DNA from 3 places in the Parabacteroides sp. AF21-43 genome. Region 2 is predicted to be linked to each of the others. Evidence: riboswitches for the same ligand, from Rfam matches in the RefSeq annotation. Region 2 holds a riboswitch; each other region holds the start of a gene.
The links. Region 2 has a riboswitch for thiamine pyrophosphate ahead of DWX84_RS11195 (TonB-dependent receptor). Riboswitches for the same ligand answer to the same signal wherever they lie in the genome.
Positions count from the first base shown of each region.

Region 1: linked by a shared signal. The riboswitch ahead of DWX84_RS19810 (sulfide-dependent adenosine diphosphate thiazole synthase) and the one ahead of DWX84_RS11195 (TonB-dependent receptor) in region 2 are both predicted to bind thiamine pyrophosphate.
Region 3: linked by a shared signal. The riboswitch ahead of thiD (bifunctional hydroxymethylpyrimidine kinase/phosphomethylpyrimidine kinase) and the one ahead of DWX84_RS11195 (TonB-dependent receptor) in region 2 are both predicted to bind thiamine pyrophosphate.

Region 1 covers NZ_QTMG01000039.1:11,037-21,764, forward strand. Annotated here, with positions in the region: gene DWX84_RS19790 (efflux RND transporter permease subunit) at 1-289, opposite strand, end outside; gene DWX84_RS19795 (efflux RND transporter periplasmic adaptor subunit) at 305-1,540, opposite strand; gene DWX84_RS19800 (DUF6769 family protein) at 1,619-2,023, opposite strand; gene DWX84_RS19805 (hypothetical protein) at 2,094-2,513, shown strand; gene DWX84_RS19810 (sulfide-dependent adenosine diphosphate thiazole synthase) at 2,570-3,340, opposite strand; TPP riboswitch at 3,403-3,499, opposite strand; gene DWX84_RS19815 (hypothetical protein) at 3,899-4,807, shown strand; gene DWX84_RS22025 (hypothetical protein) at 4,881-5,225, shown strand; gene DWX84_RS19825 (ParB/RepB/Spo0J family partition protein) at 5,571-6,095, opposite strand; gene DWX84_RS19830 (DUF3440 domain-containing protein) at 6,079-7,380, opposite strand; gene DWX84_RS19835 (hypothetical protein) at 7,377-7,781, opposite strand; partial or broken gene DWX84_RS19840 (glycoside hydrolase family 3 N-terminal domain-containing protein) at 7,867-10,196, opposite strand; gene DWX84_RS19845 (AAA family ATPase) at 10,255-10,728, opposite strand, start outside.
Region 2 covers NZ_QTMG01000013.1:92,474-103,201, forward strand. Annotated here, with positions in the region: gene sufD (Fe-S cluster assembly protein SufD) at 1-785, opposite strand, end outside; gene sufC (Fe-S cluster assembly ATPase SufC) at 778-1,533, opposite strand; gene sufB (Fe-S cluster assembly protein SufB) at 1,576-3,021, opposite strand; gene DWX84_RS11175 (CvpA family protein) at 3,052-3,543, opposite strand; gene infB (translation initiation factor IF-2) at 3,546-6,467, opposite strand; gene nusA (transcription termination factor NusA) at 6,488-7,753, opposite strand; gene rimP (ribosome assembly cofactor RimP) at 7,758-8,225, opposite strand; TPP riboswitch at 8,463-8,573, shown strand; gene DWX84_RS11195 (TonB-dependent receptor) at 8,616-10,728, shown strand, end outside.
Region 3 covers NZ_QTMG01000003.1:51,961-62,688, forward strand. Annotated here, with positions in the region: gene DWX84_RS03340 (PepSY domain-containing protein) at 1-780, shown strand, start outside; gene cobJ (precorrin-3B C(17)-methyltransferase) at 837-2,249, shown strand; gene DWX84_RS03350 (bifunctional cobalt-precorrin-7 (C(5))-methyltransferase/cobalt-precorrin-6B (C(15))-methyltransferase) at 2,246-3,445, shown strand; gene cobM (precorrin-4 C(11)-methyltransferase) at 3,442-5,223, shown strand; gene cbiD (cobalt-precorrin-5B (C(1))-methyltransferase CbiD) at 5,223-7,157, shown strand; gene DWX84_RS03365 (BamA/TamA family outer membrane protein) at 7,310-8,539, shown strand; TPP riboswitch at 8,643-8,740, shown strand; gene thiD (bifunctional hydroxymethylpyrimidine kinase/phosphomethylpyrimidine kinase) at 8,735-9,583, shown strand; gene DWX84_RS03375 (thiamine phosphate synthase) at 9,576-10,172, shown strand; gene DWX84_RS03380 (thiamine phosphate synthase) at 10,163-10,728, shown strand, end outside.

The DNA.
Region 1 (10,728 bases), on a different contig from region 2:
ACTCTACCCAAACCACGGAGAATCCGGTGGTAGACGAGGAACGCACACGCCGTACGTCCATCGCACCGTTCACGGCAGTCTCCACAGGGAATGTCACCAAGCGTTCCACCTCCTCGGGAGCCATACCGTTCGCCTCGGTCATGATCACGACCGTTGGGGCGTTCAAGTCCGGGAACACATCCACGTCCGTATTAAACGCCGTGTACGTACCCCAGATCATCAGCAATAGCGCACAAACCAAGATTACCAACCGGTTGTGCAATGAATAATAAATTATCTTATTTAACATGCAACATCCCTCCTATTAATGGCTATGGCTATGAGCCGGTATCGCGTTAGAAGCGGAAGACAACTTGATCTGGTAAGCGCCACGGGTCACGACCTCATCGCCCGGTTTCAATCCGGAAAGGATCTGTACCTCCGAGCCGTTATTCGCTCCCAGCGTCACCCATTGCTTCTTATAGCCTTCCTCATCCAGACGGATAAATACCGAATAAACGCCCTGCTCCTCGATAAGGGCGGAGACAGGCACGCTCAAGACATTCTCCATCGGCTTTGTCAACAAAAAAATCTCCACGAAAGAACCGGGGATAACCGCTCCTTTATTATCGAACTCGAAAGTCACCGGTACATAGAAAGAGTTCATATCGGAAGCCTTTCCATACGATAACAACCGTCCACGCAAATCAGACAATTTATAGAGAGCGTTATCATACGGAGTCATGAAATTAGCGGTTTGGATCATGGGAAGATCGTTGTAATACCTCTCAGACACGTCCGCACGCAATACCAAACGATTGTTTTGCGAGATCGTAGCCAAAGGCTGACCTACGGATACATAATCACCCTCTTTCACTTGGATGTTCTTCAAGTAACCGTTCAAGGGAGAGACTACAGACACGCCTTTCGCCGTCTGTTTTCCCGCTATCGCCTCATAAGCGACCTTGGCGTTCTCGTAATTCAAGCGGGCCTGCTCGAAATCCTTGGCGGATACGATCTTATCGCCTACCAAGGCTTGCATACGCTCGTATTCCTTTTTCGCCGTCTCATAAGCGAATTTAGCCTTTGCCGCCACGTCTCCATCAGAGAGGGCGTTGGAAGCGATACTCAACACGGCCTGTCCCTTGCGTACCGCCGTACCATCCACGAATGGCAAGCTACCAAACGAGATCACGCCGGGGACGGTAGCGACGATCACGGACTCCTCCCCTTGCGCCGCCATTACTCGTCCGCTCGTCTTAATCACATCCGTGAAAGGAGCGGGATTAACCGTTACGGTCTGCAAACCAACGGCCTCGGCTAAGGCTTTCTTAAAGACAATCTCGCCGGGATGGGTACCACCGGACTCATGCTCATGGTCATGGCCTTCGTGTTCATGTCCCTCATGATCATGATCGTGATCGTGATCCTCACCTTCATGCTCATGGTCGTGAGCCTCTAATTCATGATTATGCTCATCGTGTCCGGCTTGCGACGCATTTCCCGCACAACCGGCAAACAGGTAAGCGCACATCGCACCTACCAAATATATTTTCTTCATTGTGTAAAAAATCTTGATATCGTTAATAATAAATAGATAGGGGCAAGTCTGTCCTCACCCACTCTCACAAACGAGATATCAAGACATAGGAGGGGCACGAAGTCCCGAGGCACTCACTATCCAAGCGTCGTGCAGCGACTCAATGTAGGGGGCGTTCTCGTGATCAAGGAGCTGTCCGCAAAACGCCGGTTCAGGTGGATAAATGTAATCAAATAAGACGAGTAACGGCATCAGATGTATATCCACATCTCCATCCATAAAATGAAAAATATGCGTACTGAAATAGGCCAAGTTATGCCCGTCGCAACCGCAATCATGCGTATCTGTGCTTTTATCGCCATGCGCTTGCTCCGCGGTCAAGGATTGATAACAAGGCATCCCGTCCCGGTGATGATGGTGAGGGATAACCACAGAAAGCAACGCCAAGATGCCGGCCATCAGCACCACGTATTGTACAATCCTCTGTTTCATTTTCTCACGCATGGCACAAAGATAAGGATATTTTTCCGTTTTTTACATGAATGTTGTAAGTTTGCGGTAAATAAAAAGATAGATGAAGTTTGGAGTAAATAAAAAGATATTATTATATACCGCCGGTTGCGTATGGATTTTCGCCGGTATCAATATCTTACGCATCGGTATCGTCACATGGTTAAACGATACCCATTATTGGTTATTCAAGATCGGGGAAGCGACCATCGTTTTCTTGCTTTTCTTCAATTTGGTCTTTAAACGGCTTTTCTATAAACATTCCGAACGGATCTCCCGGAAAAACGGGAAACATTGCCCGTTCTCTTTCTTCGACGTGAAAGGTTGGATTATCATGATCTTCATGATCGCTTTCGGGATCACGATCCGCACGTTCCATTTACTGCCGAATTCTTTCATTTCCGTATTCTATACGGGATTATCCACGGCGTTGATCATAACGGGATTCTTATTCTTGAGACAAGGAAAAACCGTTGGGAATTGAGAATTGAAAATTAAAGATACAACAATCTATAATTTTCAATTCTCAATTTTCAATTTTCAATTCCCAAGTTTTTCGCAGATCAACTCAGCAGCCTTCTTGCCGCTCATCAGCATGCCGCCAAAGATCGGTCCCATACGGAAGCTACCGCTTACGCCGTTAGCGGCCATACCGGAAACGAATAATCCCGGGTAGATCTCCTTCGTGTTCTCCACCGTCGTCTGCTCACCCAGCTCCACATTCAAGGAACGCTCGCCGATCACGCCTCCGGTCGGTGTATTCAATTGGATATCATTCTTACGGGCTACCACACGGGCAATCTCGCAATCATGCCCCGTACCTTCCAAGACAGCCTTAGCCATGATCGTCAACGGATCCACGTGCATCCCTTCACGGATTACCGGAGCCCAGTTCACTACCACACCGGCTACGGCATCGTTATGAAACACCACGTCCTCTACCGAATAGCAGTTAAAGATCGTAGCGCCCGCCTTCGTCGCCTGATAAATCAAAGCAGAAGTGGTATGTACCGAATCCATGATATACGTACCATTAGCACCTTCCTTATAGCTTACGCCCAATTCCTTGATAATCGGCATAGCCTCTTCCTGCACCACGATATCGTTGAACATCATAGCGCCGCCCCACATACCTCCACCGGGAGCCAGCTTACGATCAAACAACGCCACCTTCTTACCGGCTTTCGCCAAGAAATAAGCGGCCACGATACCGGAAGGTCCCCCTCCCACGATCGCTACATCCACAGACAAGTTGCTCTTCAACTTCTCGAAGTAAGAGTCAATGATTCCACTTGAAACAATCTGTTCCATCTTAATAACTAATTAAAGTTTAAACATCAGGGAGCACATAGAGGTAACGCCCCCTTTATTTCCTAGTTCTACCTTATTTTCCCTTCGCCGGCATTACCCGGATCAGGTTCGATGGGTATAATCTCAGCCCGTATGACTCGGGCACCCCTATGTGAAAAGTCGGGAGCAAATGTACAAAAAATTAGTATAACTGTACACCTTCAGGTTCCACTTCTATGTTTCCCCTCAATTTTTCCGTCATTCGGATGGATAATGTATAAGATGCCTTGAAGATTTGCCACCAATTTCATCGGGTACAATAGCCAATAACATTCATATAAAACCATAGGTTATCAGTATAATTATCACGGTATGTTAGTCTTTTCCTTGTTGCAATGCAAATTCTTTGCAAAAATCATCGGTCAAATAATAAATATCTGTAACTTTGCTTACGATAAACGTAGTGGTATTAAATCTGTAAATCTTGTAATTAGGTAATTCAAACTTATAGTTTCTATCTCTGGTTTTCAATTTATCAACCAATAGGACTCATATTAATCCTTATAAATCACTGCAATTATGTCAATGCATGCTATAGAAAGTTTGGTGGAATATTCCGTGATAACAACAGCGACCGCCTCTCCTGTTCCACCTTTGGCACAAAGTATTTGTTATAGTCTTTACCAAATCCAGAATCAACTGGACTGCGGGTACACGGTATTACGGGTTCGTGATGAACTGGAACAACTCGGTTATCTCTCTCTTTTGCCTCCGGAGCAATTGCCTGAGCCGGAGCGTAGCGAGGCGAGGCGGCTTGCCATAGAGGGCGGTTTCTTGAAAGATGGTACTTATGTGGACGGTTGTTCCGGAAAGTGTTGTGTCACCGCAGGGACTGCGTTATGGAAAAAGCTGCTTGAGATGGGTGTTCTTCCTGTATCGGCAAAGGCGGAACTTCGGCTACTAGCCCCTTTGGAATTGGCGGAACAAATTGTTCCCTTAGCTTCTAAGGCACTTGCCGAAGGGGATAAAAGAGGAGCCGATACGCTGGGACATTGGTATGCGTTCTTTCCGCTACTTTGCGTAGTGGAAGGTTTGGACGATGACAATGCACCCGAACCGGAAAGAATCCAAGCGTTGCTCCGGCTGCTGGCAGTTCCCGAAGCGTTTGAAGTGGCAGGAGCCTATGGGAAAGAGATGGATTTCGATTTTGAAGAAGAGGAAATGTCTTTCCTTGCCGGTTGGGAGACCCCGTACAACCAGTGGAAAGAGAAACAGGAATCTCTATTTCCAGAATTTTGTAAACGCATAATGTACAAGCTTATAGAAAAGCATGATTTTGCGGAAGCCGACCGTTATGCCTCCCTTACAGGAGATGAAAATGATCCGTCACGCCTGCTCCACCGTTGCGTGGTCAGTTTCGCTTGCCACCAATGGCTGAAGGCACAAGAACCGGGCACGTTGCCACCGGAACGCCTGCTCTCTCCTTGAGGTCAAAGAGGGGCTTGAGTACCTGAGCGGACTGCCGTTAACTGAGCAGGAACTTGCTACTTGCCGTATTTATTTGTTACAGACACTTGTATTGTTGGGTGATTATCCGGCTACCATCGAAATGCAGCGATCCCTGTTTACGGAAGCTATCAACAAACTGGAACAATACCCCGAAGGAGAGACAAAACAGATACAACAAATCGCATTATCCATCAGCTACTACCAAATGCTATACACTAATCTTCCGGACGATTATCCCTCTAAGAAAGAATGGATGCGAAAAGGCTTTCCCGGATTGATGGAACTACCCGGCATCAAACGGATATGTGGTGAACTGCTTCCTGAAATGCCGCAAATGGCAGATACGCTGCAAGGATATATGGAACAATGCGATGCCTTGATACAATATCTTAAATAAAAGAAGTTATGTGCTTTACCGTCAGAAAAATCAATATCATGTTGTCGCTGCTGTTAGTGGTGGTATGTTCTTGGGGACAAGTAACGGATGCGAAGAATTTTACAATCACTCCGCAAACCGTAGTGAAAACCAATTTGCCCAAACAGGCTCCCTGCTTGTTTGAGTTGCAAGACATATTGAGAGAACGATTCGGGCAAAGCGCCATTATGGGAGGGTTACGGGCAAAAGGCAATTCGGTTATCGAGCTTTGGACAGACTCTGAGTTGGAAGGGAAAGAACATTATATACTCGATATATCGGCGAACAAACAAATTGCTCCTCAACATATTGAGAAATGTAAAAAGCTTAATCTTCTTCCGACCAGTCATCAGACCAACCGAATTCTTTATCCCGGAATAATTCAGCTAATCCCGAAATCTGCTTGAACCGAAGTAACTCATTTTTATCCATTCCAATATTACGCATGATCCACTTATCAGACATCCCAGATTTGACCAACTCCGTAACAATCTCCGTCATAAGTTCCAAGTTGTGCATCCCTCGAGCCCTGTTATGGCGAATGGTTGAAGCCATTCGGTTTGAAATATCTTTCTCAATCACCGTTACAGGCAACATTCCTTTCTCACGATCATAAATCCTTTGAGATTGCTTCATAACCAGATAACGATGATAACCATCTACTATCTCATATAAATCATCCTCTTCAAGATAATAACAGACGCAAGGCATCGTATAGCCATCCTCCCAAATGGAAAGTTCCAATAATCGCATTTCCGGTGGTGCCATGATATTAGGGTTATAGCTGTTGGCTACAATTTTTTCTATAGGGACAGCCCTAACACCATATGCCGGACTAACAAAGTTTCCCATGCTTATAAAAATTATATTTGTCCATTACTTCTTTTCTCATATCCCTCTCTCGTTTTGTCTGGGAAAAACCCATATACTTGCATGTATGATCGTTTTTCAAAATACAAACACACATACGTTTGTAAGTAGGGATTTCTTTAAACTCGGGTATATTGATATCATCGATATACTCCATCCGTACTGGTTTCTTATCCGTATGGTAAGCGGTACATTCTTCCACAATGATAGGAATATTAGCCGCCCGTAACTTAGCGATTGTCTCCTCACTGAGGCATCCCCCTTTTTCTCTCCAGAATTTACGGCTGACTCTTAACTTATTCAAATAGTTCTCACGAGTTTCTTCGGGTAAGGTATTTAGGAGAAAATACATATATTTCTCCCAAGAGAACCCGGCTGGGCACTTGATAGCCCTCCATCCCATAGCGGAGGTATTCCCATATATACCGGCAAAGCCAACACCGTTTACACGTCCAACCATCCGCCCCCACATGTCGGGATCGACAACTTTGTAAATGAACAGTGTGGATATCGCTTGGGATATGAATGGGCTCGCCACACGTTGCCGGGACAAAGGCACCCCTGCTTGATAATACAAATCATACAAATGATTATATGGCCAACCGAACTTTCCGTTCGCTATCCAGATATCCTGAGTTTTCCAATCATAAATAGGATATGCGTTATATATAGAATAATTCATTCTGCGAGTCCATTTATAATTAGCTAGTTTTCTGTAATTCTTATCACTATGTATGGCCCGCCACCTATTAAAACTCTCTTGGGTACGGATACCAACAAGGCAACATATACGCCGGCCCATTTTCCGTTGATACAACCAAAAAGGGAACATATTCTGAAAATCATAATCCCACATGTCCTCCTTGAAGAAGTCAAAGTCTTTCGCCCGGAGACATGAATGGGGCATCTCTCGAACCCAGATATCCCGGCACTCCTCGCTCCAAGGTCTCCAATATTGTTGAAACATAGATGTACATGTCTGGACTTTAAAAGGAACACAACAATGATAAATATCAAGGATATCGGAATTAGCGGCATAAACCTTTTCCACATATTCGGTCGTCTGGCTGTATTGAACCTCATAATCCATATGAAATACACCTAGTTTTCGTCCCGGAGCGTATCTACGAATATAATCTACACACAAATTCAACAGTACACCACTATCCTTTCCGCCGGAAAAAGAGACGTATACGTAATCGAAATAATCAAAAATGATCTTCAATCTTTTCTCTGTCGCCTCGTACACATCCATTCTTCGCATCATGACTCTACCTCCGGTAAATAATGCATTTTATCATAATTTTTCCACTCAACACATGTCTGGAACTTTTTTTGTGAGAACACTTTTACATGACGTTTATGCACAACAGCCATAAGTGAAGCTTGAGATGAAAAATCCTTTATGACTTCTTCAAGAAGTTCACTCAATACCGAAGGATCGTCACCACTCACGAAATAATTGTCTATAGAGTAATAGATATGTCCTTTTTTTACAGGCATAAAACCAACAACAGCCGTTTCATGAAAGGCTATATACCAAACGTGGCTACGAGATGTTTTAAAAGGGTAATTGTTATTTTGTCGCAAAATGGCTGGATTCATGACCAAAGGCGCGACAAGTTCATATAACAATTTGTCCGTTCCCTGCAATGTCATAATTTTCATGGTCTGCACTTAATAATATTACCATGCAAATTTAGGCATTATATATAGATACCGTAACCACAAAAACACAAAAATGTAATTTACCCTATTTATATTTAGTCACTCGCTCATCATCGATAACGCCTTTCCAATTCATACCAAAAGCGAAATCATACAGATGGCCCTCGCTGTCCGTATAGCATTTCATATCCCGGGGAACATCCTCGAATTGCTCCTCCACGATACGCATATCTGCCGGCATCTGCAAAGGCAACAAAGCGGAAGGCTCGGCTTTTCCACTGATGATATCCAAGACCGCTTGGTTTTGTACACCGAAGTTCACCAAAATGGCATCCGCCGAACCCTCGAACTCGGACATAATCGTGGGCTTATCCATCTCCAAAGATACGATTACAGGCTTACCTTTCATTTTAGCCTTTGTCTCCAAAACAGAAAGCATATCCTGCTTATTAGCTGTTTTCACGGACTTACCTTTATAAGAACGGTTCGTGAAATTCTCAAACGGATCTCCCCCCGCCAAACTTGGGTTACGGGCATAGGTAGCGGTATAATCATTATACTGTAAACTGATAGGCATATAACCGTTTCCTCCTTTCTCACGATCGGATTTATCATACCCCGTACCACTGATCGGGCTCGTCATAAAGACGATAGCGAAATCCGCCTCATCGGGATTATCAACGACCGTAAAATACTTACGAACCAAATCCAAATTCACCGGATCATCCCTATGAGCCTCGCTAGTCGTTCCGAAGAAACCGACTACCGCCGGATAATAACGTTTCGGAATATACACCTTCATCTCCTTACTCATAGGTAAGGCGTTTCCCTTATTTTTCAGCATCACGACAGAAGCGAGCTGGGCATCGTAAGCCTCCTTCATAAAATCAGGATTCCCTACGATCTTTTGGGATTCGGCAGGGTCTAAATAGGGATTCTCAAATAATCCTGTCCGAAAGATATTCAGTAATAAACGTACGGCAGAAGTCTCGAAACGTTCACGCATGGCGGGCTCTCCCATCTCTTCCACACCCATCTTATAAGCCTCCAATACCGGGCCTTTATCGTTATTACCACCAAACTGATCTACGCCAGCCATCAAAATACGGTAATGCCGTTCGGCAACAGAAAGCTCCTCCGCTCCCCAAGGTTTTCCGGCGAAGGTCTCTATGCCCGTCTCATCACCCGTGATTCCCCAGTCTGTACAAACCACACCGTCGTATCCATATTTCTCACGTAATTGATCCGTAATCAGATAACGGTTGTAACTATTCGCAATATCCGCACTATCCGGATTCAGTCCAACAGAAATCGTATAATAAGGCATCACCGCAGAAGCTTTGCCGGTAGCTCCATCCAATTTAAAGGCGCCTTCCACAAAAGGCTTCTTTTGTTCCTCGATATTCTTTCCGGGGTAAACAGCGTATTTACCATAACCGTGATGAGCATCACGTCCAGCCTCACCCGGTCCACCCCCCGGCCAATGTTTTACCATGGCGTTTACGCTCTCATAGCCCCAACCGTCACGAATCTCTTTCCCACCGGTTGAAGTCTGAAAACCGTCCACATACGCACGAGACATATCCGTAACCAAGTCCGGATCCTCTCCAAACGTACCGCTCACACGGCTCCAGCGGGGCTCCGTCGCCATATCCACTTGCGGGGACAAGGCAGTAGCGATACCTAACGCCCGATATTCAGCAGAGGCGATCTCACCAAAACGTCTCATCATTTCCGGACGGAAAGTAGCCGCCAAACCTAAAGAACCGGGCCATAAGGAGATCTGTCCTCCGCTACCAAAATTATACTCTGTATCCGCAGCCGTACCATGGCGAGGATCGGAACTATTATTGGCTGGGATACCGTGACCGATGCCCTCCACTAAAGCTTGCACATTATTATTCCAGCGAGCCGCCACTTCTGGACTTTGTACTCTCGTAACCAATACATGACGAACATTATCCTCGGTGAGGAATTTACGCTGCGCATCGGAAAGATCGGATGGCTGGGCTCCACTCTCATCAAAAGATTTGCCATTGTAGGTAGAAGTTCCAAACCCTTTCGAGGCACCGGGGATAGATTGATGGGCGCTATAAAGCATCAATCCGGCGATTTCCTCTGTAGATACTGTCCGGCCAAATCAACGGCACGTTCCTCGGGCGTAAGACGCCAATCCTCATACGGATCAAGCCGCCCGTTCCGATTCAGATCTTTGAAGGCATATCCGTCAACGGCAAGAAGTCTCACCCCCGAATTGGCCGAATATCCTAATACAGCTCCTTCTTGCTGGGTAACGATACGGATAGAATCTTTCTCTACCTCCGTCCACTTCGTGCCCGAACAAGCACAGGTGGAAACTAACAAGGCGCCCAACATACCATGGGTCAGCCGAACAGTAATAAAAGGTTTTCGCATACTTTCTTAGTTTTAATAGGTTAATCTCTATTCAATAATGGTTTCTCAAGAATACGATTTATCCGAAATGAGGCGGACGCTTATTCAATCTGCGCTCGATAAAGCTTTTCATAAATTCCACGGTCTCGTCGATCCCTAATACGGATACATCGATCGAGAAATTATAAGAAGAGGCCATTCCCCATGTCTTATTCGTATAATAATTATAGTAAGCCGCACGGGATTTATCAGTCTTCTCCATCATGTTCTTCGCCTCTTCCACTGTCACACCATGCCTTTCCACGGTCTTTTGGACTCGGCTCTCCACTGAACTATGGATAAAGAAGCTCAAACAAGCCGGATCATCCCGGAGGATATAATCAGCGCAACGCCCTACCAAAACACACGACTCAGTCTCCGCCAATTTACGGATAGCGTCACTCTGTATCTTAAAAAGACCGTCATTAGACAAAATATCATTATAAGGCGTAAACATCCCTCCCATAAAAGAAGAGTACCCCATCGTAAAAGCGTACGATAAACCACTGGAGGC
Region 2 (10,728 bases):
TTTATCAAGACATTGGTCGAGGCCGCCTGCTTTACGTGTACGGAAGAGAAACGGGTCGTAGACTCGCTGCTTTCTTCCAAATCATAATAATCAAAGCGAGCACCTTCCTCCGCAAAAATCTCAACCACTTGAGTCGCCAAGAATTTCACGTCGTCGATACTATGATCGCAAACCAATAGCTTCGCTTCCGAATGAGGTTCCATAATCACCAGAACACGACGGTTCGCCATCGTATCCACATCATTACGGAATATATTCACTAATTGGATAGGACGCTCAACTACGACATTTTTCGGTACATACACCACGAAACCATCTTGGGCTAACATCGTATTCAACGCGATAATACCATCCTTGCTACTCGGCGCCGCCTTTCCGTAATACTTGGAAGCGATCTCCGGATATTGCTCCGTAAAAGCCTTCAACCCTCCAGCATACACGCCTTCCGGCAAATGCGCTTTCGGTAAGTCCTTATCGTAAAACGTATCGTTCACGACAAAGTATAACGATGTGCTCAGGTTCGGCACGTCACAACGGAACACGTCATAAGGATTCACCGGGATAGCGACCCGGTTGATATTCAAACCGTAATCCGGAGCGAACGCTTGGGCTACATCCGTATATTTATAATCCTCGCTTCTCGTGGAGGGGAATCCGAGTCGCTCAAAGTTCGCCAAGGCATCAGCCCTAAGGGCATTCATCACCGGCGTACTATGACGACATACCAGATCCTCACATTGGGCGAAAAGATCGATATATTGTTGCTCGGCCTTCATATTACTCATCTCCCATCTCTTTCTTGATCCAGTCGTAACCTTTCTCTTCCAGTTCCAAGGCCAATTCCGGACCGGCGGTCTTCACGATACGGCCTTTGTAAAGCACATGAACCACATCCGGCTTGATGTAATCCAGCAGACGCTGATAGTGCGTGATTACGATAGCGGCATTCTCCGGAGTCCTCAACTGGTTCACGCCATGCGCTACGATACGCAAGGCATCGATATCCAAACCACTATCCGTCTCATCCAAGATCGCCAATTTCGGCTCTAACATCGCCATTTGGAAGATCTCGTTCCGCTTTTTCTCTCCACCGGAGAAACCTTCGTTCACGCTACGGCTGGCTAGTTTATTATCCAGCTCGACGATCGCACGCTTCTCACGCATCAATTTCAAGAAGTCCGTAGCCGAAACCGGTTCTAGACCGTTATATTTACGGTGCTCGTTCAACGCCGCACGCATAAAGTTCACCATACTAACTCCCGGGATCTCGACCGGATATTGGAAGCTCAAGAAAATACCCTCACGGCTACGATCCTCGGGAGAAAGATCCAGCAGATTCTTACCGTTGAAGATAACCTCTCCTTCCGTTACCTCAAAAGCGGGATTACCTACCAATACACTACTTAACGTACTTTTTCCGGAACCGTTCGGTCCCATGATAGCATGTACCTCACCCGCTTTCACCGACAGGTTGATACCTTTCAATATCTCTTTGCCATTTACGTTGGCATGTAAATTCTTAACCTCTAACATCTTTTCTAATTGAAAATTGAAAGTTGAAAATTGAAAATTATTCTATCCTACGCTGCCTTCCAGCGAGATCGTTAGTAATTTCTGAGCCTCGACGGCGAACTCCATCGGTAACTTATTCATTACCTCACGGGCATATCCATTCACGATCAAACCGACAGCCTCTTCTACCGAGATACCCCGTTGCTGGCAGTAGAACAATTGCTCCTCGCTGATCTTACTCGTCGTAGCCTCATGCTCCACGATCGCCGTCTCATTCTGAATATCAGCGTAAGGGAACGTATGAGCTCCACAAGTAGAGCTTAGTAACAAACTATCGCATTGGCTATGGTTACGGGCGCCTTCCGCACGGGCGGACACCTTTACCAATCCCCGATAGCTATTCTGGCTATGACCGGCAGAGATACCCTTGGATACGATCGTACTTTTCGTATTCTTACCCAGATGGATCATCTTCGTACCCGTATCGGCCTGTTGGTAATTATTGGTCACGGCAACCGAGTAAAACTCACCTACCGAGTTATCACCCGCCAAGATACAGCTCGGATATTTCCAAGTGATCGCCGAACCGGTCTCTACTTGCGTCCAAGAGATCTTGCTACCCTCACCTTTGCACAAACCTCGTTTCGTCACGAAGTTATAGATACCGCCTTTACCTTCCTTATCACCCGGATACCAGTTCTGTACGGTAGAATACTTCACCTCAGCACGCTCGTTCGCCACGATCTCCACGATAGCGGCATGCAATTGGTTCTCGTCACGCATCGGCGCCGTACATCCTTCCAGATAACTTACATACGCCTCATCGTCAGCGACAATCAAGGTACGCTCGAACTGTCCGGTATTAGCGGCATTGATACGGAAATACGTACTCAGCTCCATCGGGCAACGTACGCCCTTCGGTATATAAACAAACGAACCGTCCGAGAACACGGCCGAATTCAAGGCGGCGAAGAAATTATCACGATAACCAACCACGCTGCCCAAATACTTCTGCACCAAGTCCGGATGATGTTGTACAGCCTCGCTGAACGAACAGAAAATAATCCCCTTCTCCGCGAGATTCTCCTTGAAAGTAGTCTTCACGGAAACACTATCCATCACGGCGTCTACCGCCATTCCGCTTAAATGCTTCTGTTCTTCCAAAGGAATACCCAGTTTATCGAATGTTTTCAACAACTCAGGATCTACCTCATCCAAGCTCTTTGGTCCCTCTTTTTTCTTAGGGGCGGCATAATAGATAATGTCCTGATAATCGATCGGCGGGATATTCAAGTGAGGCCATGTAGGCATCTCCAACGTCTGCCAATGGCGAAAAGCCTTCAAACGGAACTCGAGTAACCATTCCGGCTCGTTCTTCTTGGCAGAGATAATACGGACCGTCTCCTCGTCTAATCCACGATGGATCACCTCCGTATCAATATCGGTAACGAAGCCGTATTTATAATCTCCGCTCGTTACCTCATTAATTATATGATTTGAATCCTGCATAATTAAAAATTAACCATTGATAAAAGCCCTTCATTCTCCTAATGAAAACAAATTATGTGGGAAAATTGTTGGTACTATTTGCTTCACGCTATAATAAAAACGAGATTCTATCTTTGATTGGCGATGAATCAAGACCGATCCGCGATCCACGAACTCCAGCGCGTTCAACAGCAAACTGGTAAAGACCAAAACGACCAGCAACCCGAAAAAACCACCAAACAAATGGTTGATAACGCTCAACGGTGTCGCCCCTACCACCTTGGTAACCAGTTCACCCGCTAGGATAAATACCCCCATAATCAAGATAAAACCCGCTATATAACTCAAGATCGTAACCCCTTCTTCCGGAAACCAACCCAACGCCAAGATATATCCTTTCAGCCAAGCCGCCGCTTTTCCGCAGAAAAAGATCGCGATCACTAGGGCTATAAGCGAAACAACCTGTTTGATGATTCCATCAAACAGGCCTTTCACAAATCCTATCCCTGCCAGACATAGCAATGTAATGTCCAACCAGTTCATCGTTATAACGTCTTCTTAATTTCTGTCTCTTCGTAAGCCTCGATCATATCGCCCACTTGGATATCGTTGAAGTTCGTAATATTCAAACCGCAATCCAAGCCAGCCACGACCTCTTTCGCATCGTCCTTGAAACGTTTCAAAGAGCCTAGCTCGCCGGCATAAATCACGATACCGTCACGTATCAAGCGGATCTTGTTCGTACGCTTGATCTTGCCTTCCTTAACCATACATCCGGCAACCGTACCGACCTTGGTGATCTTGAATACCTGCCGAACTTCCACATAAGCGGTAATCTCCTCCTTGATCTCCGGAGAAAGCATGCCTTCCATAGCGCTCTTCACCTCCTCGATCGCATCGTAGATGATAGAGTACAAACGGATCTCTACACCTTCCTTCTCGGCGTTTCTACGTGCTTGCAAAGACGGACGAACTTGGAATCCGATAATGATAGCGTTCGAAGCCGCTGCCAAAACCACATCCGACTCGGAAATCTGACCAACCGCCTTATGAATTACATTCACCTGAATCTCCTCGGTAGACAAACGGATCAAGGAGTCGGACAAAGCCTCTACGGAGCCATCCACGTCACCCTTCACGATCACGTTCAACTCTTGGAAGTTACCCACGGCGATACGACGTCCGATATCATCCAAGGTAAGCATCTTCTGCGTACGAAGACCTAACTCACGCTGCAATTGCTCACGACGGTTAGCGATCTCACGCGCCTCTTGCTCAGTCTCCAATACATTAAATGTATCACCGGCCTGAGGAGCACCGTTCAAACCGAGGATCAATACCGGCTCGGAAGGACCAGCCTTCTCCACCCGTTGATTACGCTCGTTGAACATCGCTTTGATACGTCCTTGATGAGTTCCCGCCAAAACGATATCTCCCATCTTCAACGTACCGTTCTCCACCAATATGGTAGATACATAGCCACGTCCCTTGTCCAAAGAAGACTCGATGATAGAACCAACCGCACGTTTTTTCGGATTCGCTTTCAAATCCAACAGGTCGGCCTCCAACAGTACCTTCTCCAACAACTCCTCGACACCGATACCTTTCTTAGCGGAGATCTCTTGACTCTGGTACTTACCCCCCCAGTCTTCCACCAAGTAATTCATATTCGCCAACTCCTCCTTGATCTTCTCAGGATTAGCATGTGGCTTATCGATTTTATTAATAGCGAAAACAATAGGAACACCGGCAGCCGAAGCGTGATTAATCGCCTCAATCGTCTGAGGCATCACATTATCATCAGCGGCCACGATAATAATCGCGATATCCGTCACCTTCGCGCCACGGGCACGCATAGCGGTAAACGCCTCATGACCCGGAGTATCCAAGAACGTGATACGGCGGCCATTCTGCAACTTCACGTTGTAGGCTCCGATATGCTGCGTGATACCACCAGCCTCACCAGCGATTACGTTCGCGCTACGGATATTATCCAATAAAGAAGTCTTACCATGGTCAACGTGTCCCATCACCGTTACGATAGGCGGACGGGCTACCCAATCCTCCTCGTTATCATCTTCCTCATCAGCGTTGATCGCCTCGACAACATCCGCGCTTACATATTCAGTCTTATAACCGAACTCCTCAGCCACGATATTGATCGTCTCCGCATCCAGGCGCTGATTGATCGAAACCATAAGGCCGATGCTCATGCAAGTACCGATAACCTCCGTTACAGATACGTCCATCATGTTCGCCAAGTCGTTGGCCGTAACGAACTCGGTCAGCTTCAATACCTTGCTTTCCAGTTCTTCCTGTTCCATCAACTCGTGCTCACGTTTCACAGCGGCGTCACGTTTATCACGACGGTATTTAGCCCCCTTATTATTCTTATTATTCTTGTTGGTCAAGCGAGCCAAAGTCTCCTTGATCTGCTTTTGAACATCCTCTTCACTAACTTCCGCTTTCACCGGCTTCTTCAAGCGAGGCTTACGGTCGTTATTCGGACGATCGTCACGATTCGGGCGCGGATAATTCGTACCCGGCGTATTATTCACGTCTACCCGATCTTTCTTGATACGTTTACGCTTCTTCTTAGCGTCACCTTCCTCACCCGGTTTAGCAGGAGCGTTCGGTTTAATCAAAGTCGGCGAATTCGGACTCTTATGAGGAGCGCCCGGACCGTTGCTATTATTACCCGGCCGATTGTTATTAAACTTTTGCTTCTCATCACGCTCTTTCCGCTTCTCCTCCTTCGTTTTCTTTTTCGGACGAGTCGATTGGTTAAGCGCATCCAAGTCAATCTTACCGGTTACCTTGATCTTTGACTCCAATTTAACCGAGTTCAAACGGAAAAGATTATCATCCTTTTCCTCGGTCTTCTCTACTTCCTGTTCCGGTTTCACACTTTCCACCTTAGGTTCCGCAACAACCGGTTGCTTCTCTACGGTTTTTTCTTTTTCCACTTCCACTACTATAACTTTTTCTTCTTTTTTCTCCGTGGGAGCCTGCGCAGGCTGCGCGGGTTTAACAGGAGCTTGAGCAGCGGGAGCGGCAGGCGCTTCCTTCACTTTCGGCTCTTCCTTTACCTTAGGCTCTTCTTTCACCTTCGGCTCCTCTTTAGCCTTCGGCTCTTCCTGCTGTTTTTTATGTTGTCCACCATCCAAATCGATATGACCCTTCATTACGATCTTAGGTCTGAATTCTTCCGGTATCACTGTCTTTATTTCCGCGGTCTTCTCTTCTTTCACAGAAGGAACCTCTTTCCGCATACGATCCGCCGCAAAATTACGATCTTTCTCTGGCAGATCCTTTCCAAACTCTTTTACGAGCAAAGCATACTGTTCATCACTGATCCTCGTGTTGGGATTATCCTCAACCGAGAACCCATTCCGGTGCAGGAACTCAACCACCGTGTTGATTCCCACGTTCAATTTTCTCTGTACTTGAATTAATTTTATAGGCATATCTAACTTTGTCGTAATACTTATTCGTTACCTTCATCTTCAAATTCCGCAGATAAGATAGCTAAAAGATCGTCCACGGTCTGTTCTTCCAGATCGGCACGTTCAATAATCTCATTGCGGTCCATAGCAAGGACGCTCTTCGCCGTATAGCATCCTATATTCTTCAGTGCGTCGATCACCCAGCTGTCGATCTCGTCGGAGAACTCATCCAAGTAGATATCCTCCTCGTCCGCTCCTTCGATATCACGGAATACGTCAATCGTATACTCAGTCAACATACAAGCCAACTTAATATTCAGACCGCCCTTACCGATCGCTAAAGAAACCTCCTCCGGACGTAGATAAACCTCAGCTTTCTTTTCCTCCTCATTCACACGGATAGAAGAGATCTTAGCCGGGCTTAAGGCACGCTGGATAAACAAAGAGAGATTTGAGGTGTAATTAATCACATCAATGTTCTCGTTTCTCAACTCGCGAACGATTCCGTGGATACGAGAGCCTTTCATACCTACGCAAGCGCCTACCGGATCAATACGGTCATCGTATGACTCGACAGCCACCTTGGCACGCTCTCCCGGGATGCGGGCGATAGCCTTAATCGTAATCAAGCCGTCATTAATCTCCGGAACCTCCAACTCAAACAACCGTTGCAAGAAGACCTTATCCGTACGGGAAAGAAGGATCTTCGGGTTGTTATTATAGTTATCCACACGTTGAACGATCGCACGTACGGTCTCTCCCTTACGATAGAAATCGGTCGGGATTTGCTCGGATTTCGGCAGTAGCAACTCATTACCATCGTCATCCAGCAACAGGATTTCTTTCTTCCACACCTGATAAACCTCAGCGGCGATGATGTGGCCGATTTTATCCTTATACTTAGCGTACAAGCTGTCTTTCTGCAATTCAAGTATCTTTGAAGCCAAAGTTTGGCGCAAGTTTAAGATCGCACGGCGTCCGAAGTCTGCGAAATGCACCTCGTCGGTCACTTCCTCGCCCACCTCACAGTCGGCATCGATTTTACGGGCCTCCGTCAACGTAAGCTGCAAGTTCTCATCCTCCAGTTCATCATCAGCCACAACCGTACGGTTTCTCCAGATCTCGAAATCACCTTTCTCAGGGTTGATAATCACGTCATAGTTCTCATCCGTGCCAAACATCTTGGCGATCACGTTACGGAACGAATCTTCCAAAACGCTAATCATCGTATCTTTATCGATATTCTTCAACTCCTTGAACTCCGCAAGGGTGTCAATCATACTGATTGTTTCCTCTTTCTTGGCCATAATCTTACTTGAATCTTATTAAGTATTTTGTATATTTTATTTCATCAAATGTATACGACTCATCCTCCACCACAGTCACCTTCCGCTTAGCGCCTTCCGGTTTCACCTTCTTCTCGACAGAGACAACCACACCGTTCTCGTCGGCAGATTTCAACACACCGGTCAGCTTCGAGCCGTTTTTCAACAGCATCTCCACCTCGTTTCCGATGTTCTTGACGTATTGGCGAAGTACCTTGAAAGGAGAAGTAATGCCGGCGGAGCCAACCTCCAGCTCATAATCCTCGACGTCACGATCCAGATGCTCCTCCAAATACCGGCTCAACTCGGCGCAATCATCAATGCTTACCGCTTCATCGTTATCAATTTCAACGACTATCAGGTTTCCCGGTTTAATCACCACGTCTACTAAATAATTGCTTGAAGAGGCTAGTTTTTCCTCTATTAATTGGCTTACCACTTTCTTTTCTATCATACACATATCTGTTAAGAACAAAAGAAGGGGACTACCCGCCCCCTCCTCAACTTCACTTAATCGCCCGCAAATATACAAAAAATCAATGAGTTCTCAAAATATCCTCATCTTTTTACAGAAAAAATTAATACGACACAAACCGGATTACTATCCATAGTAATCAGAATTAATATCTATAGAAATCTGATTTACTATTGATAGTAATATTTATTAACACTTTTATGCCTATCTTTGCTGCCGAATACGAAGGGGTGCTCGCAAAATCCTTCACGAAAGGAGCGGGCTGAGATCATACCCATAGAACCTGTACAGGTAATGCTGTCGTAGGGATTCATGCTTCTCCCATCCTTTCTATTCATCTATTTAGTTTTAAAGCAAAAAGATGAAAAGATGAAAAATGTATTGGTTATCTTGGCCGGCTCCTTGCTAGCTACAACCGTCAAGGCGCAAATGCCCAGTCCGGTCGACTCCTTGAAAATCTCAAAAGACGTATCTTTGGATGAAGTGGTTATTACCGCTACCAAAGTCGGGAAAGAAACCCCGGTAGCTTATAGCGACATCTCCAAACAAGAGCTAAGCAGCCGGAACAACGGGCAAGGTATCCCATTCCTTATCTCCCAATCCCCGTCTGTTATCATGACCTCGGATGCCGGAACAGGTATAGGTTACTCCGGTTTTCGTATCCGGGGTACAGACGCAAACCGTATCAATATCACGATCAATGGCGTACCGGTTAATGACTCCGAGTCTCATACCGTATTCTGGGCTAATATGGCCGATATAGCCTCCTCGGTAGAATCGATCCAGATCCAACGAGGCGCCGGAACCTCTACGAACGGAGCCGCAGCTTTTGGCGCTACAGTCGCCATGCAGACCGAGAAACCGTCCTTAAAGCCTTACGGCGAATATTCCGTATCAGCAGGTTCTTTCGGTACGCTGAAGCATACGGTAAAAGGCGGTACCGGATTACTTTACGATCATTTCGCTTTCGACGCCCGCTACTCCAATATCCGTAGCGACGGCTTTATCGATCGTGCCTCCGCCCGTATGAGCTCTTACTATGCCTCCGCCGCTTTCTATGCCGATAATACATTGATTAAATTCCAAGCCTTCGGAAACAGCGAGAAGACCTATCAAGCATGGAACGGTGTTCCGTCTTATTTACTTGACACAGATCGTAGCTATAATCCATGCGGAGAATATGAGGAAGATGGAGTGAAGAAGTTTTATAACAATCAGACGGATAATTATTGGCAACACAACTACCATTTAATGGCCAGCCAGCGTATCGGAGATTTCTGGAATATGAACCTGACCCTTCATTACACCGATGGTAACGGATATTACGAGGATTATAAATCGAAAGCCAAATTCAGCAGTTATAAGCTACCGGAATATATCGATCCGGAGGGTAATACCGTAAAAAAGACGGACCTTGTGCGCCGTAAATGGCTCGACAATTATTTCTATGGAGCCGTTTATAGCGCGAACTATCAACATGACAACACCCGCCTTACGCTGGGAACCGCCGTCAACAACTATGTAGGCGACCATTTTGGCCGGGTAATGTGGACCAAAAGCGCAAACGTCTTGCCACAACCGGATTACGAATATTACCGCAATACCGGTAAGAAATTAGACTACAACGCATACGCGAAATTGACCCAACGTCTTTCCCCTCTTTTCACCGGCTATCTGGACTTACAATACCGTGGGATCCATTACACCATTAAGGGAAACGATGACAAAGCCGAGGAAGAGCTGGACATTCATAAGAACTGGAACTTCTTCAACCCGAAAGCCGGTATAAACTTCCATAATAACGGCCATAACGCATTCGTCTCTTTCTCCGTCGCAAATCGGGAACCGAACCGTGACAATTTCACGGAGGCAGGCCCCGAAGAACGTCCTACCCACGAGACCTTATATGATTACGAGGCCGGTTATAGTTTTGGTAACAACCGTTTCCGGGTTGGAGCCAATCTCTATTTCATGGATTACAACAACCAATTGATCCTGACCGGCAAGATCAGCGAGATCGGCGAGGCCCTCACTTCCAATATAAAGGATAGCTACCGAATGGGCATCGAGCTTACCGGAGGTGTACAAATCACCTCTTGGCTGAATTGGAACGCAAACGTAACCCTCAGCCAAAATAAAATCAAGCATTTCGTGGAATACGTGGATAACTGGGATACCGGAGTACAAGAGATCAACGATCTAGGTACAACGAATATCGCTTTCTCCCCAGACCTAATCGCAAACAGCATGTTCGATTTCGCTTACAAAGGATTTATCGCTAGTTTCAACTCGCAAGTAGTAGGCCGCCAATACATAGACAATTCAAGCAGCAAGGATCGTTCCATCGATCCCTACTTTATCAATAGCCTACGTATCGGTTACGCCTTCCAGCCTAAGTTCATGAAAGAAATAACCCTAGACGTGACTATCAACAACCTCTTCAACGAGAAGTACGAGACCAACGCATGGGTATACTCGTATA
Region 3 (10,728 bases), on a different contig from region 2:
ATACGGGATTTCCGGTTAGCGAGGAGACGTCATTTGATTTCCCCTTATAAGAAGTTCTGGTATAAATGGCATCATATTCTTGGGGTGTTATTCGGTTTATTCGTCCTCACCTTCTGCTTTAGTGGTATGATGTCTTTAGCTCGTGTACAGGATTGGGGGTTGAAAGCCAAGCTCGATATAAACCCGGTTCAAGAACTGCGGAAGATGGCTCCTTCCCCACTCGATTATCCGTTGGATTACAGGGCGGTCATACAAGCCTATCCCGGCCAGATCCGTCAATTGGAATGGAGTAGTTTTGGTGATATACCCTTTTACATCGTACAAACAGACACGAAGGATATTGTCGTGAACGCAAATAAGAGTGACGGGATATCTTTATTGAACCTGCGACCGGAAGAAATCCGTTCCGTATTGTCTCAGATACATGGTATCGGGACCACGGCTGATATCAAACTGTTGGATGCTTATGATACGTATTATATCTCACGAAAAAGGAATTTAGAACTCCCGGTCTGGAAAGTATCTATTCAAGACGTGGATAATAGTTGTTATTACATTAATCCCCGTAATGGACAATACCGTTATGTAAATACGCCGTCTCGTTGGAACCATTGGATGTATCCGGCATTGCATAGCTTGAATCTGAAATTCTTGGTAGATCATCCGGTCTTATGGAATATCGTGATGTGGGGAACCATGTTGGGAGGCACGTTCGTTTCCTTATCCGGTGTATGGCTTGCGATAAAATATATCAGGCGAAAAGCGAGAAGAAAGAAGTAAAGCCTGTATATTTGTATTATATTTATTGAGAACATTGTATTATAAAATAGATTTGAATGAATAAAGGCAAGATTATAGTCGCCGGAATCGGCCCCGGTAGCGAGGCCGATATAACGCCTGCGGTTTTGGCCGCTATCCAAAGCTCGGATGTCATCATAGGATATAAATATTATTTCCGTTTTATCACCCACTTGCTTCGTGAGGGAACGGAATGTATAGATACAGGTATGAAACGTGAGCAAGCTCGTGCCGAGCAAGCTTTCGCTTATGCCAACGAGGGAAAGACTGTTTGCGTGATCAGTTCCGGTGACGCCGGTATTTATGGCATGACTCCTCTGATTTATGAGATGAAGAAAGAATCCGGAAGCGAGATCGAGATCGAGTCGTATCCGGGCATCAGCGCTTTCCAGAAAGCTGCGTCCTTGCTTGGCGCTCCTATCGGACATGATTTCTGTGTGATTTCCCTCTCAGACTTGATGACTCCTTGGGAACTGATCGAGAAACGGATTCACGCGGCGGCCATGGCCGATTTTGTTACGGCGATCTATAATCCAAAAAGCGAGGGACGTTATTGGCAACTCTATCGCTTAAAAGAATTGTTCCTGCAAGAACGCAAGCCGGAGACTCCGGTCGGTTATGTACGTCAGGCCGGACGGGAGGAGCAAGAAGTATTCGTCACTACGCTCGCAGATCTGGACCCCGAGCAGATCGATATGTTTACGGTAGTCTTGATCGGAAACTCACAAACATATCTTTCCGGGAATCATATGATCACTCCCCGGGGATATTATGGCGAGATCAAACAAAAGAAAATGGATACGGGTATCGGACAGGACATCATGATCCGTAGTTTCCGTACGATCGAGAAGGAATTGAAAAACCAAGAGATCCCGTTGGATAAGAAATGGGCATTGCTTCATGCCATTCATACGACGGCCGATTTCGATATGGAAAATATCCTTTATGCCGACCCGGATGCTGTCTCTACATTATATAATAAGATCAGCGGCGGGGAAGTTCCTACGATCATCACCGATGTAACGATGGCTGCTTCCGGCATTCGTAAGGGAGCTCTGCAACGTCTGGGTGTCGAAGTGAAATGCTACCTTCAAGACGAGCGGGTCGCTGAGATGGCTTCGAGCAAAGGAATTACCCGTACCCAAGCCGGTATTCGTCGGGCCGTGGAAGAGCATCCGACCGCTCTGTTTGTCTTCGGGAACGCCCCGACCGCCCTTATGGAATTATGCGATTTAATACGTAAAGGTAAAGCCACTCCAGCTGGCATTATCGCGGCTCCGGTAGGTTTCGTACATGTGCAGGAATCCAAACATATGGTGAAACCTTTTATCGGTATACCGAAACTAATCGTGGAAGGTCGTAAAGGAGGTAGTAATTTAGCGGCTACGCTAGTGAATGCCATCCTTTGTTTTAATGACGCAGAACAATTAAAGCCGGGAAGAGACGTATGAACCGATTTTATGTCATAGGGCTGGATGATAATATGCGGCAATACTTTCCGCCGGAGATATTGGAGATAATCTCGTCCCACCGGGTGTTCTCCGGAGGCGTGCGGCATCATGAGATCGTACGTTCGCTCTTGCCCGAGAAAGCGGACTGGATCGATATAAAAGTCCCGTTGGACGAGGTCTTCGATCGCTATCGTTCGTACGACGGTCGGGAAAGCATCGTTGTATTCGCTTCCGGAGATCCTTTGTTTTTCGGATTCGCCGTTACGATTCAAAACCGATTGCCGGATGCGCAAATCCGCCTGTACCCGTCATTTAATTCCTTGCAACTCTTGGCACAAAATCTATTGATGCCTTACCACGATATGCGGATCGTCTCCCTTACCGGACGGCCTTGGCACGAGTTCGATCGTGCCTTGATCGAAAGTGCGTCTAAGATAGGCGTGCTCACGGATCGGGAACATACGCCTACGACTATCGCTCGCCGGATGCTGGAATACGGCTATGATAATTATACCATGTTCGTGGGAGAACGGTTAGGAAATACCGAACGGCAGAGCATCCGCCAATTCAGTATACAAGCCGCGGCAATGAATAATTTCGTTCATCCGAATTGCTTGATCCTAAAGAAAGAGCGTGACGGGCATTCCCGTAAATTCGGCCTGCCGGATTCCGCGTTCGAGCATTTGAACGGACGGGAGAAGATGATAACCAAAATGCCGATCCGTTTGTTATCTTTAAGCATGCTGGATCTGAGAAACCGGGAACGTTTTTGGGATATCGGCTTTTGCACGGGTTCTGTCTCGATAGAGGCTAAATTGCTGTTCCCGCATTTGCATATCACGAGTTTTGAGATCCGGGAAGAGGGACGAAAGTTAATGACTGAGAATTGCCGTCGTTTTGGGACTCCGGGTATCGAGGCTATAATCGGAGATTTCTTATCGGTGGATTTATCAGCGTTGGAGGCTCCGGATGCAATCTTTATCGGCGGACATGGCGGGAAATTAGTGGAGATCCTTATGGTAGTTTCCAAAAAGATGAAAGAGAACGGTGTCATCGTCTTCAACTCCGTATCCGACGAAAGCAAAGCGCTTTTAGAGGAAGCGGTCCGCCAAACCGGTCTTCGGATATCCGCCCAAACCCGTATCACGATTGATGATTTTAATACGATTACCGTGAATGTTATTTATAAATTATGAGTACAATATCAATTATTCCAATATCCGATAGCAGCCGGGGGCTTGCTGAGCGAATTCTTGCTTCTTATCCCGAGGCGAAGATCTTACCATTCGGCTCTTTCTCAAAAGAGGTTTTTCACGAATCCAGTAGTTTGGTATTTATTGGAGCGATGGGAATTTGCGTACGCAGTATCGCTCCCTTCGCGGAAGATAAACATACCGATCCGGCCGTGGTTTGTATAGATAGTACCGGCAAATACGTGATTCCTGTCTTATCCGGACATATCGGTGGAGCGAACGATCTTTCCAAAGAGTTAGCGAACCTATTAGGAGCCGAAGCGATTATTACGACACAAAGCGACAACGCAAACCTATGGGCGCTCGATACATTAGGGAAGAAATACGATTGGACCTTGATCGCCAAAGATAGCAATGCCGCCATCTCCACTTTTGTCAATGGAAAACCGACAGCGCTACTCCTTGATATACGAGATAAAGGAACGGATTATTTGGAGCGTACGGTCCCGTCTCATGTCTCTATCTTTTATTCCTTCGAGGCGATACCGCAGCAAGACTATGAGTTATTGATGATCGTCAGTCCCAAACAATACGATACATCCATCCCTACGATCACCTATATACCGAAAGTCCTCCACCTAGGAATGGGTTGCCGCAAGGATATGCAAGGCGATCCTACGGTCGTTTACGAACATATTAAAGATGTATTGCGTGATAAACGCCTATATCCGGAAGCTTTGGCGGATGTAAATACAATCGATTTAAAGAAATGCGAACCGGTGCTGACATTACTGGCTTATGGAGTTATGGAATGCCCTTTCCACACCTATACATCGGAGGAGCTGAAAGATATCCCGGTACCCAATCCCTCGGAGAAGGTACTGGAGGTAACCGAATCCCCAAGTGTATCGGAAGCTTCCGCCATTTATGCGGCTCATGGTGGTCCGCTTTTGGTCGAGAAGCAAAAAGCGGATTTAGGGAAAGGAAATGAATATACCTTTGCCGTAGCGTTAGATCGGGCGGCCTGCCGCAAGGGACATATCGAGATCGTAGGAGCCGGTCCCGGCGATCCGGACTTGATCTCTATCCGCGGACGGCAAATGTTGGAGAAAGCGGATTTGATCCTGTATGCAGGAAGCCTCGTCCCGAAAGAACTTACCTTATGCGCGAAGGCAGGCGCTACAGTGCGAAGCTCGGCGGATATGAATCTGGAAGAACAGTTTGCGTTGATGAAAGAGTTTTATGATAAAGGATTGTTTGTCGTTCGTTTGCACACGGGCGATCCTTGCATCTATGGAGCTATTCAAGAGCAAATGAATTACTTTGATCAATACGGGATGGATTATCATATCACTCCGGGTATTTCCTCTTTCCAAGCCGCCGCCGCCGCTCTTTATTCCCAGTTCACGATTCCGGAGAAAGTACAAACGATCATCCTCACTCGTGGCGAAGGACGTACGCCCATGCCTGAGAAAGAGCAACTGCACAAACTGGCTCAAAGCCAAAGTACGATGTGTATCTTCTTAAGCGCCGGTGTCGTAGAGAAGGTCCAAGAGGAATTATCGCGACATTACGCTCCAACCACTCCGGTAGCCGCTTGCTATAAATTGACATGGAAAGACGAGCGGATCTACCGTGGGCAACTGAAAGATCTCGCGAAAATCGTAAAAGAGAATCATCTTACACTGACAACATTACTTGTCGTCGGGGATGCCATCGATAATCGCAAGGGTCTATCCCGCTTATATGCGGATGAATTCAAACATCTTTTCCGTAAGTAATGATACTGATCCTTGGAGGAACGACAGAAGGCCGTGTAGCTGTGCGGGTAGCGGACGAGGCAGCCGCTACCTATTACTATTCTACGAAAGGAACTTTGCAATCCATTGAATGCGCGCATGGAATCCGTTTGACCGGAGCCATGAATGCGGAGGAAATGGAGTGTTTTTGTCGTGACCACGCGATTAAGCTATTGATTGATGCGGCACACCCTTTCGCTCAAGTGTTACACCAAACGATCGAAAAAGTATCGAAATGTTTACAGATTCCGGTGATCCGTTACGAACGTCGGTATCCACCTCGTGATGAGGACTTGATTTGGTGCGATAGTTATGCAGACGCAATTCACCAAATGGAAAACAAAGGTATCCAACGGCTACTTGCCCTCAGTGGCGTGAACACCCTTGCCCCGCTCCGCCCTTATTGGCGATCGCATACCACTTGGTTCCGTATATTGGAGCGGGAGGAATCTTTGTCGTTGGCCGAGAAGCAGGGCTTCCCCCAAGAACGTCTGGTTTTCTATCGAGAAGGTGAGGATGAGTTAAAGTTGTTGGAGCAACTCCATCCGGATGCGATCTTGACAAAGGAAAGTGGTTTCTCCGGCTATTTTACGGATAAAGTGAACGCTGCCCGCCAATTCGGAATACCAGTATTTGTCGTGAAGCGTCCCGCATTACCGGAAACTTTCTACCGAGTGTATGGTGAAGACGGATTGCGCAAACAAATCGAACGCCTATTACCCGAATTCTTTCCCTTGAAAAGCGGATATACGACCGGAGCTTGTGCTACCGCCGCCGCAAAAGCCGCTTTATTGGCCTTATTATCAAGGAAGGAACAAACAGAAAGCCAGATAACATTACCCTCGGGAGAACAGATAACGTTGCCGGTAGCCTATACCGAATGGGCCGGGTGTTCCGCCACCTGTACCGTGATCAAGGAGTCTGGGGATGATCCGGACGTGACGAATCATAGCCGGATCCGGGTTACTGTTCAATTATCTCTCGATGCATCCGGTTGTGCCATCGCCGTGGCAGAGTCGTGCCACGGTGATGGCACAGCTGTGCCAAGCCGATGGCACAAGCGTGCCACGGTAATGGCACAAGAAGAATATTGTCAAGAAACAGAAAGCGACGATACGGGAAGAGTCATCTTCCAAGCAGGTGAAGGAGTCGGAACCGTGACTCTTCCGGGACTCGGCTTGAAAGTCGGCGGCCCGGCTATAAACGCCACGCCCCGTAAGATGATCCGGCAAGAGCTGATTCCACTCCTGCCCTCACCCGATTCCGTCGCTATTGTCACGGTCTCGGTTCCCGGTGGCGAGGAGTTGGCGAAACGTACCTTCAATCCGAAACTTGGAATTATCGGGGGAATCTCCATTATCGGGACATCCGGAATCGTGCGTCCTTTCTCATCGGACGCTTTTATCGCCTCGATACGGAAAGAAGCCAGTGTCGCCAAAGCGATAGGTTGCGAGACGTTGGTTATTAATTCCGGGGCGAAGAGTGAACGCTACCTTCGGAGCTTATACGCTTCTTTGCCTCCACAATCATTCGTCCATTATGGGAACTTTATCGGAGAGACGCTAAAGATCGCTGCCGATTTAGGTTTCAAGCAGGTTATCTTAGGTATCATGATCGGCAAGGCGGTGAAACTTGCGGAAGGTTTCCTGGATACACACAGCAAAAAAGTCGTCATGAACAAAGGCTTCCTTCAAGATGTAGCGAAAGAAGCAAAATGCGAGGAGGCGACCGTAGATGCAATCAATCGGATTACGTTGGCCCGTGAATTATGGGAGCTTCTTGCGGAAAAAGAACAAAATCGTTTCTTCCCATTACTTTTACAAAAATGTAAATCGTATTGCGCTCCTATCCTTCCCGACGGCGAACTAACCTTGCTGTTAATATCCGAAGAGGGCAAGGTCTTGTACCAATCTTAGCTGTAGAGACGCAGCACGCACGCTACGTCTCTACACCCCCCAGACTGTAATAGCATTTCTTTTTAGCTGTTTATTCTTTTTTATTAGGGATTCTTTAAGAATACATATTAGGAGGATTTCGTACTTTTGCCCTCTAAATATTGATTAAAATAATGTTTAGATATCTTTTAATTTATATGGCCTGCCTTCTATTCGCCTTTTCCGTAAAGGCGCAAGGTATTTCCAATGACACGATTCCAAAAGAAGTGCTGATGCTGGACGGTAAGCCTATGACCGAAAAGCAAATACAACGTTATCATAAACAATTACATAAAGACTCCATACGGGCCAACAAAAGGATCTGGTGGTCTATCCTTGGCGGACCGTCTTACACGCCGGAAGCCTCCTTTGGCGTAGGTGGCGCGGTTTTGGCTAGCTTTCGCTTAAACAAGAATGATACGATATCCCAACGATCGTTTATCCCTGCGGGATTTAACATCACCTTAAACGGGACGTTCGTTTTTGCCGGTGCCGGCACCTTATTCTTCAACGAGAATCGCTTCCGTATTTATATCAGTTACGGTTATCGGAACGAACCTTCGCATTATTTCGGGAAAGGCTATGAGACGATCGAGCAAATCGAGAAGAGCGACTCGACAACGAAATTCCATAAGAGTTCTTTCCAACTATATCCCCGTTTCGTATGGGAAGTTAGGCCTCATTTATATACGGGTCCTCTTTTTGATATTAATTTCAGCAAATCAGATGATATCAACCCGGTGATGGCCGAAGATCCTTATTTCAATAAGTTCAAACGAGATTATGTCAATATCGGTGTCGGCGGCTTGATTCAATACGATACACGAAATGACGTGGCGACCCCAAGTTCCGGTATGTTACTAAGCGCGATCGCTAAAGTGTATGGAAAGTATTTAGGCGGTGCATATAATTATGAGATGTTCGAGTTAGAATACCGCCAGTTCCAGCAAGTATTTCGTCCTCGTAGCACCTTGGCATGGATCGCCAAGACACAAATCGGTGTGGGAAACGTTCCTTTTACGGAGCTTCCTTCGTTTGGCTCTCCTTTCGATCTTCGCGGATACTATTGGGGCAAGTACCGTGACAAGACCATGGCGTATGGGATTCTGGAGTATCGTCATATGTTCGGCAGCGTGGAGAAATATAAGAGCGGTAATTTCTGGGCGAAGTGTGGTTTTGTTGGCTGGGTCGGCACGGGTACGATCGGAAACGCTCCTATCGTAGACTGGAATAAATGGAAGTTCAACTACGGCGTAGGCTTACGTATCCAAATGCAACCCGGCAAGAACTTCCGCCTAGACGTAGGCAAAGACCCGAACCAAAAAGGGATGGCGGTTTATATGAATATGACGGAAGCCTTCTAAAACCAGAAGGCTCCCGTCTACGATCTATGGAAGTATAACCTTGCGTTAAAATTATCGTTTGAAAGCCGGAAATATCTTAATATCGATTTTTTTCACTAAGTTTGCGTCATCGAAGGGGTGCCATACTATATGGGCTGAGATCATACCCTTACTACTTGATGCGGGTAATGCCGCCGTAAGAAAAACGAATGTTAAATGGATAAAAATGAAACGTACCGTTATCCGGTAGCTTTAACGATCGCGGGCTCTGATAGTGGCGGTGGTGCCGGAATACAAGCGGATATTAAGACTTTTTCCTCGCTGGGTGTTTTTGGAGCCTCGGCGATAACGGCTATAACCGCTCAAAACACACAGGGGGTGCGAGGGATCCAAGCGATCTCTCCCGAGATTTTGAGAGGACAAATCGAAGCTATTCTTGAGGACTTCATCGTAGATGCCATAAAAATAGGGATGCTACATAACAAGGATGCCGTAAAGGTTGTATCTGAGACTTTACCTTCCTTCCGACGAACTTCTATCATTTTAGATCCGGTGATGATATCCACGAGCGGAAGTAAATTATTGGAGGATGACGCCATCCGAACCATCATGGATGAGTTGTTCCCTAAAGCGACACTGCTTACTCCGAATATTCCCGAGACGGAATATCTTTCCGGTATAAAAATCAATAACGAGGCGGATATCTTATGTGCCGCCCGGAAATTGCAGGAAAAAGGATGTAACGCTATATTGATCAAAGGGGGGCATATTCCCGGAGTAGAAACGGTGGATCGGTTATTTATCAATGAGAATAATCCGATTTGTCTGGTCTCGCCAACAGTGGAGACCTTCAATACCCATGGAACGGGCTGTACGCTATCGTCCGCCATCGCCGCTTATATGGCACTCGGCCATTCATTGGTGGAAGCCGTACGATTAGCCAAGGAATATATGAATAACGCGCTCGTTCACGGGGCAAATGTATGCATGGGAAAAGGGCACGGACCTGTAAACCACTTCTTCTCACCCTCTGCCCTTCATAAAATCCGATGGAATCATGAATAAGCTGGTCGTAATTACTACACCTTATTTTTTCGCGGATGAAGCTTCTTTGATCGAACTTCTATTCGCGGAAGGAATGTCTCGTTTACATCTACGTAAACCGGATTGTAAACGTGATGAATTGGAGGGCTTATTGGATAAAATCTCTCCGGCTTATTACGACAGGATCGTTCTTCATGATTGGTTTACCTTGGCAGAAGAAAGGGCTTTAGGAGGAGTCCATTTGAACAAGAGGAACCCGGAAGCTCCACCTTTATATAAAGGCAGTATAAGTCGTTCTTGCCATAGTCTGGAAGAGATTATCGAGTATAAACCGGTATGCGACTATGTATTCCTTAGTCCGATCTTTCAGAGTATATCCAAAGAAGGATATGGTAGCGGATTCCCCTTAGATGGATTGCGAAATGCGAAGGGCATCATCGATGATAAGGTGATCGCCTTGGGAGGAATCTGCTCACAAACAATAACGAAATTAAGAGATATCCCCTTCGGCGGTGTCGCCGTTCTCGGGGCCCTTTGGGGAAACGATCCCTCCCTTCTTGTTGCGGATCAACTCATAAAACAATTCAAACGATTACAAGTATGGCCTTAAATTATTATTTCGGATATGATGAGAATGGAAGAGTCGGTCGGAGAACAACCGGATTACGCCCTCCTTTTGGTGGGAGTAACCGCTTGATGTTTATAACGCATCGTACACCTAAATATACGGAATGCGACGAGGTACGCATGGCAATCCAAGGAGGATGTTCGTGGATACAATTGCGTATGAAAGACGGGATCTATGAGGATACCGTACGTAAATGTGCCACTATCTGCGCGGACGAATGTGAGCGAATCGTGGATTTCTGCGTAAACGATGATCTGGAAGCCGCCGTGACATGTGGCGCTACGGCTTGTCATCTAGGTAAGAATGACATTCCCTTGGATATCGCTTGGGAAGTACTGAAAGACAAGTTGGATTCCAATGCCATCTTCTATATCGGGGCTACGGCTAACACGTTCGAGGATATCCGGCTGGCCGTAGAACGAGGCGCCTCGTATATCGGACTAGGGCCGTATCGCTTTACGGGTACCAAGAAGAATTTGAGTCCCATCTTAGGTCTGGAAGGTTATCGTAAAATTATCGTTCAATGTAAGGAGGCTGG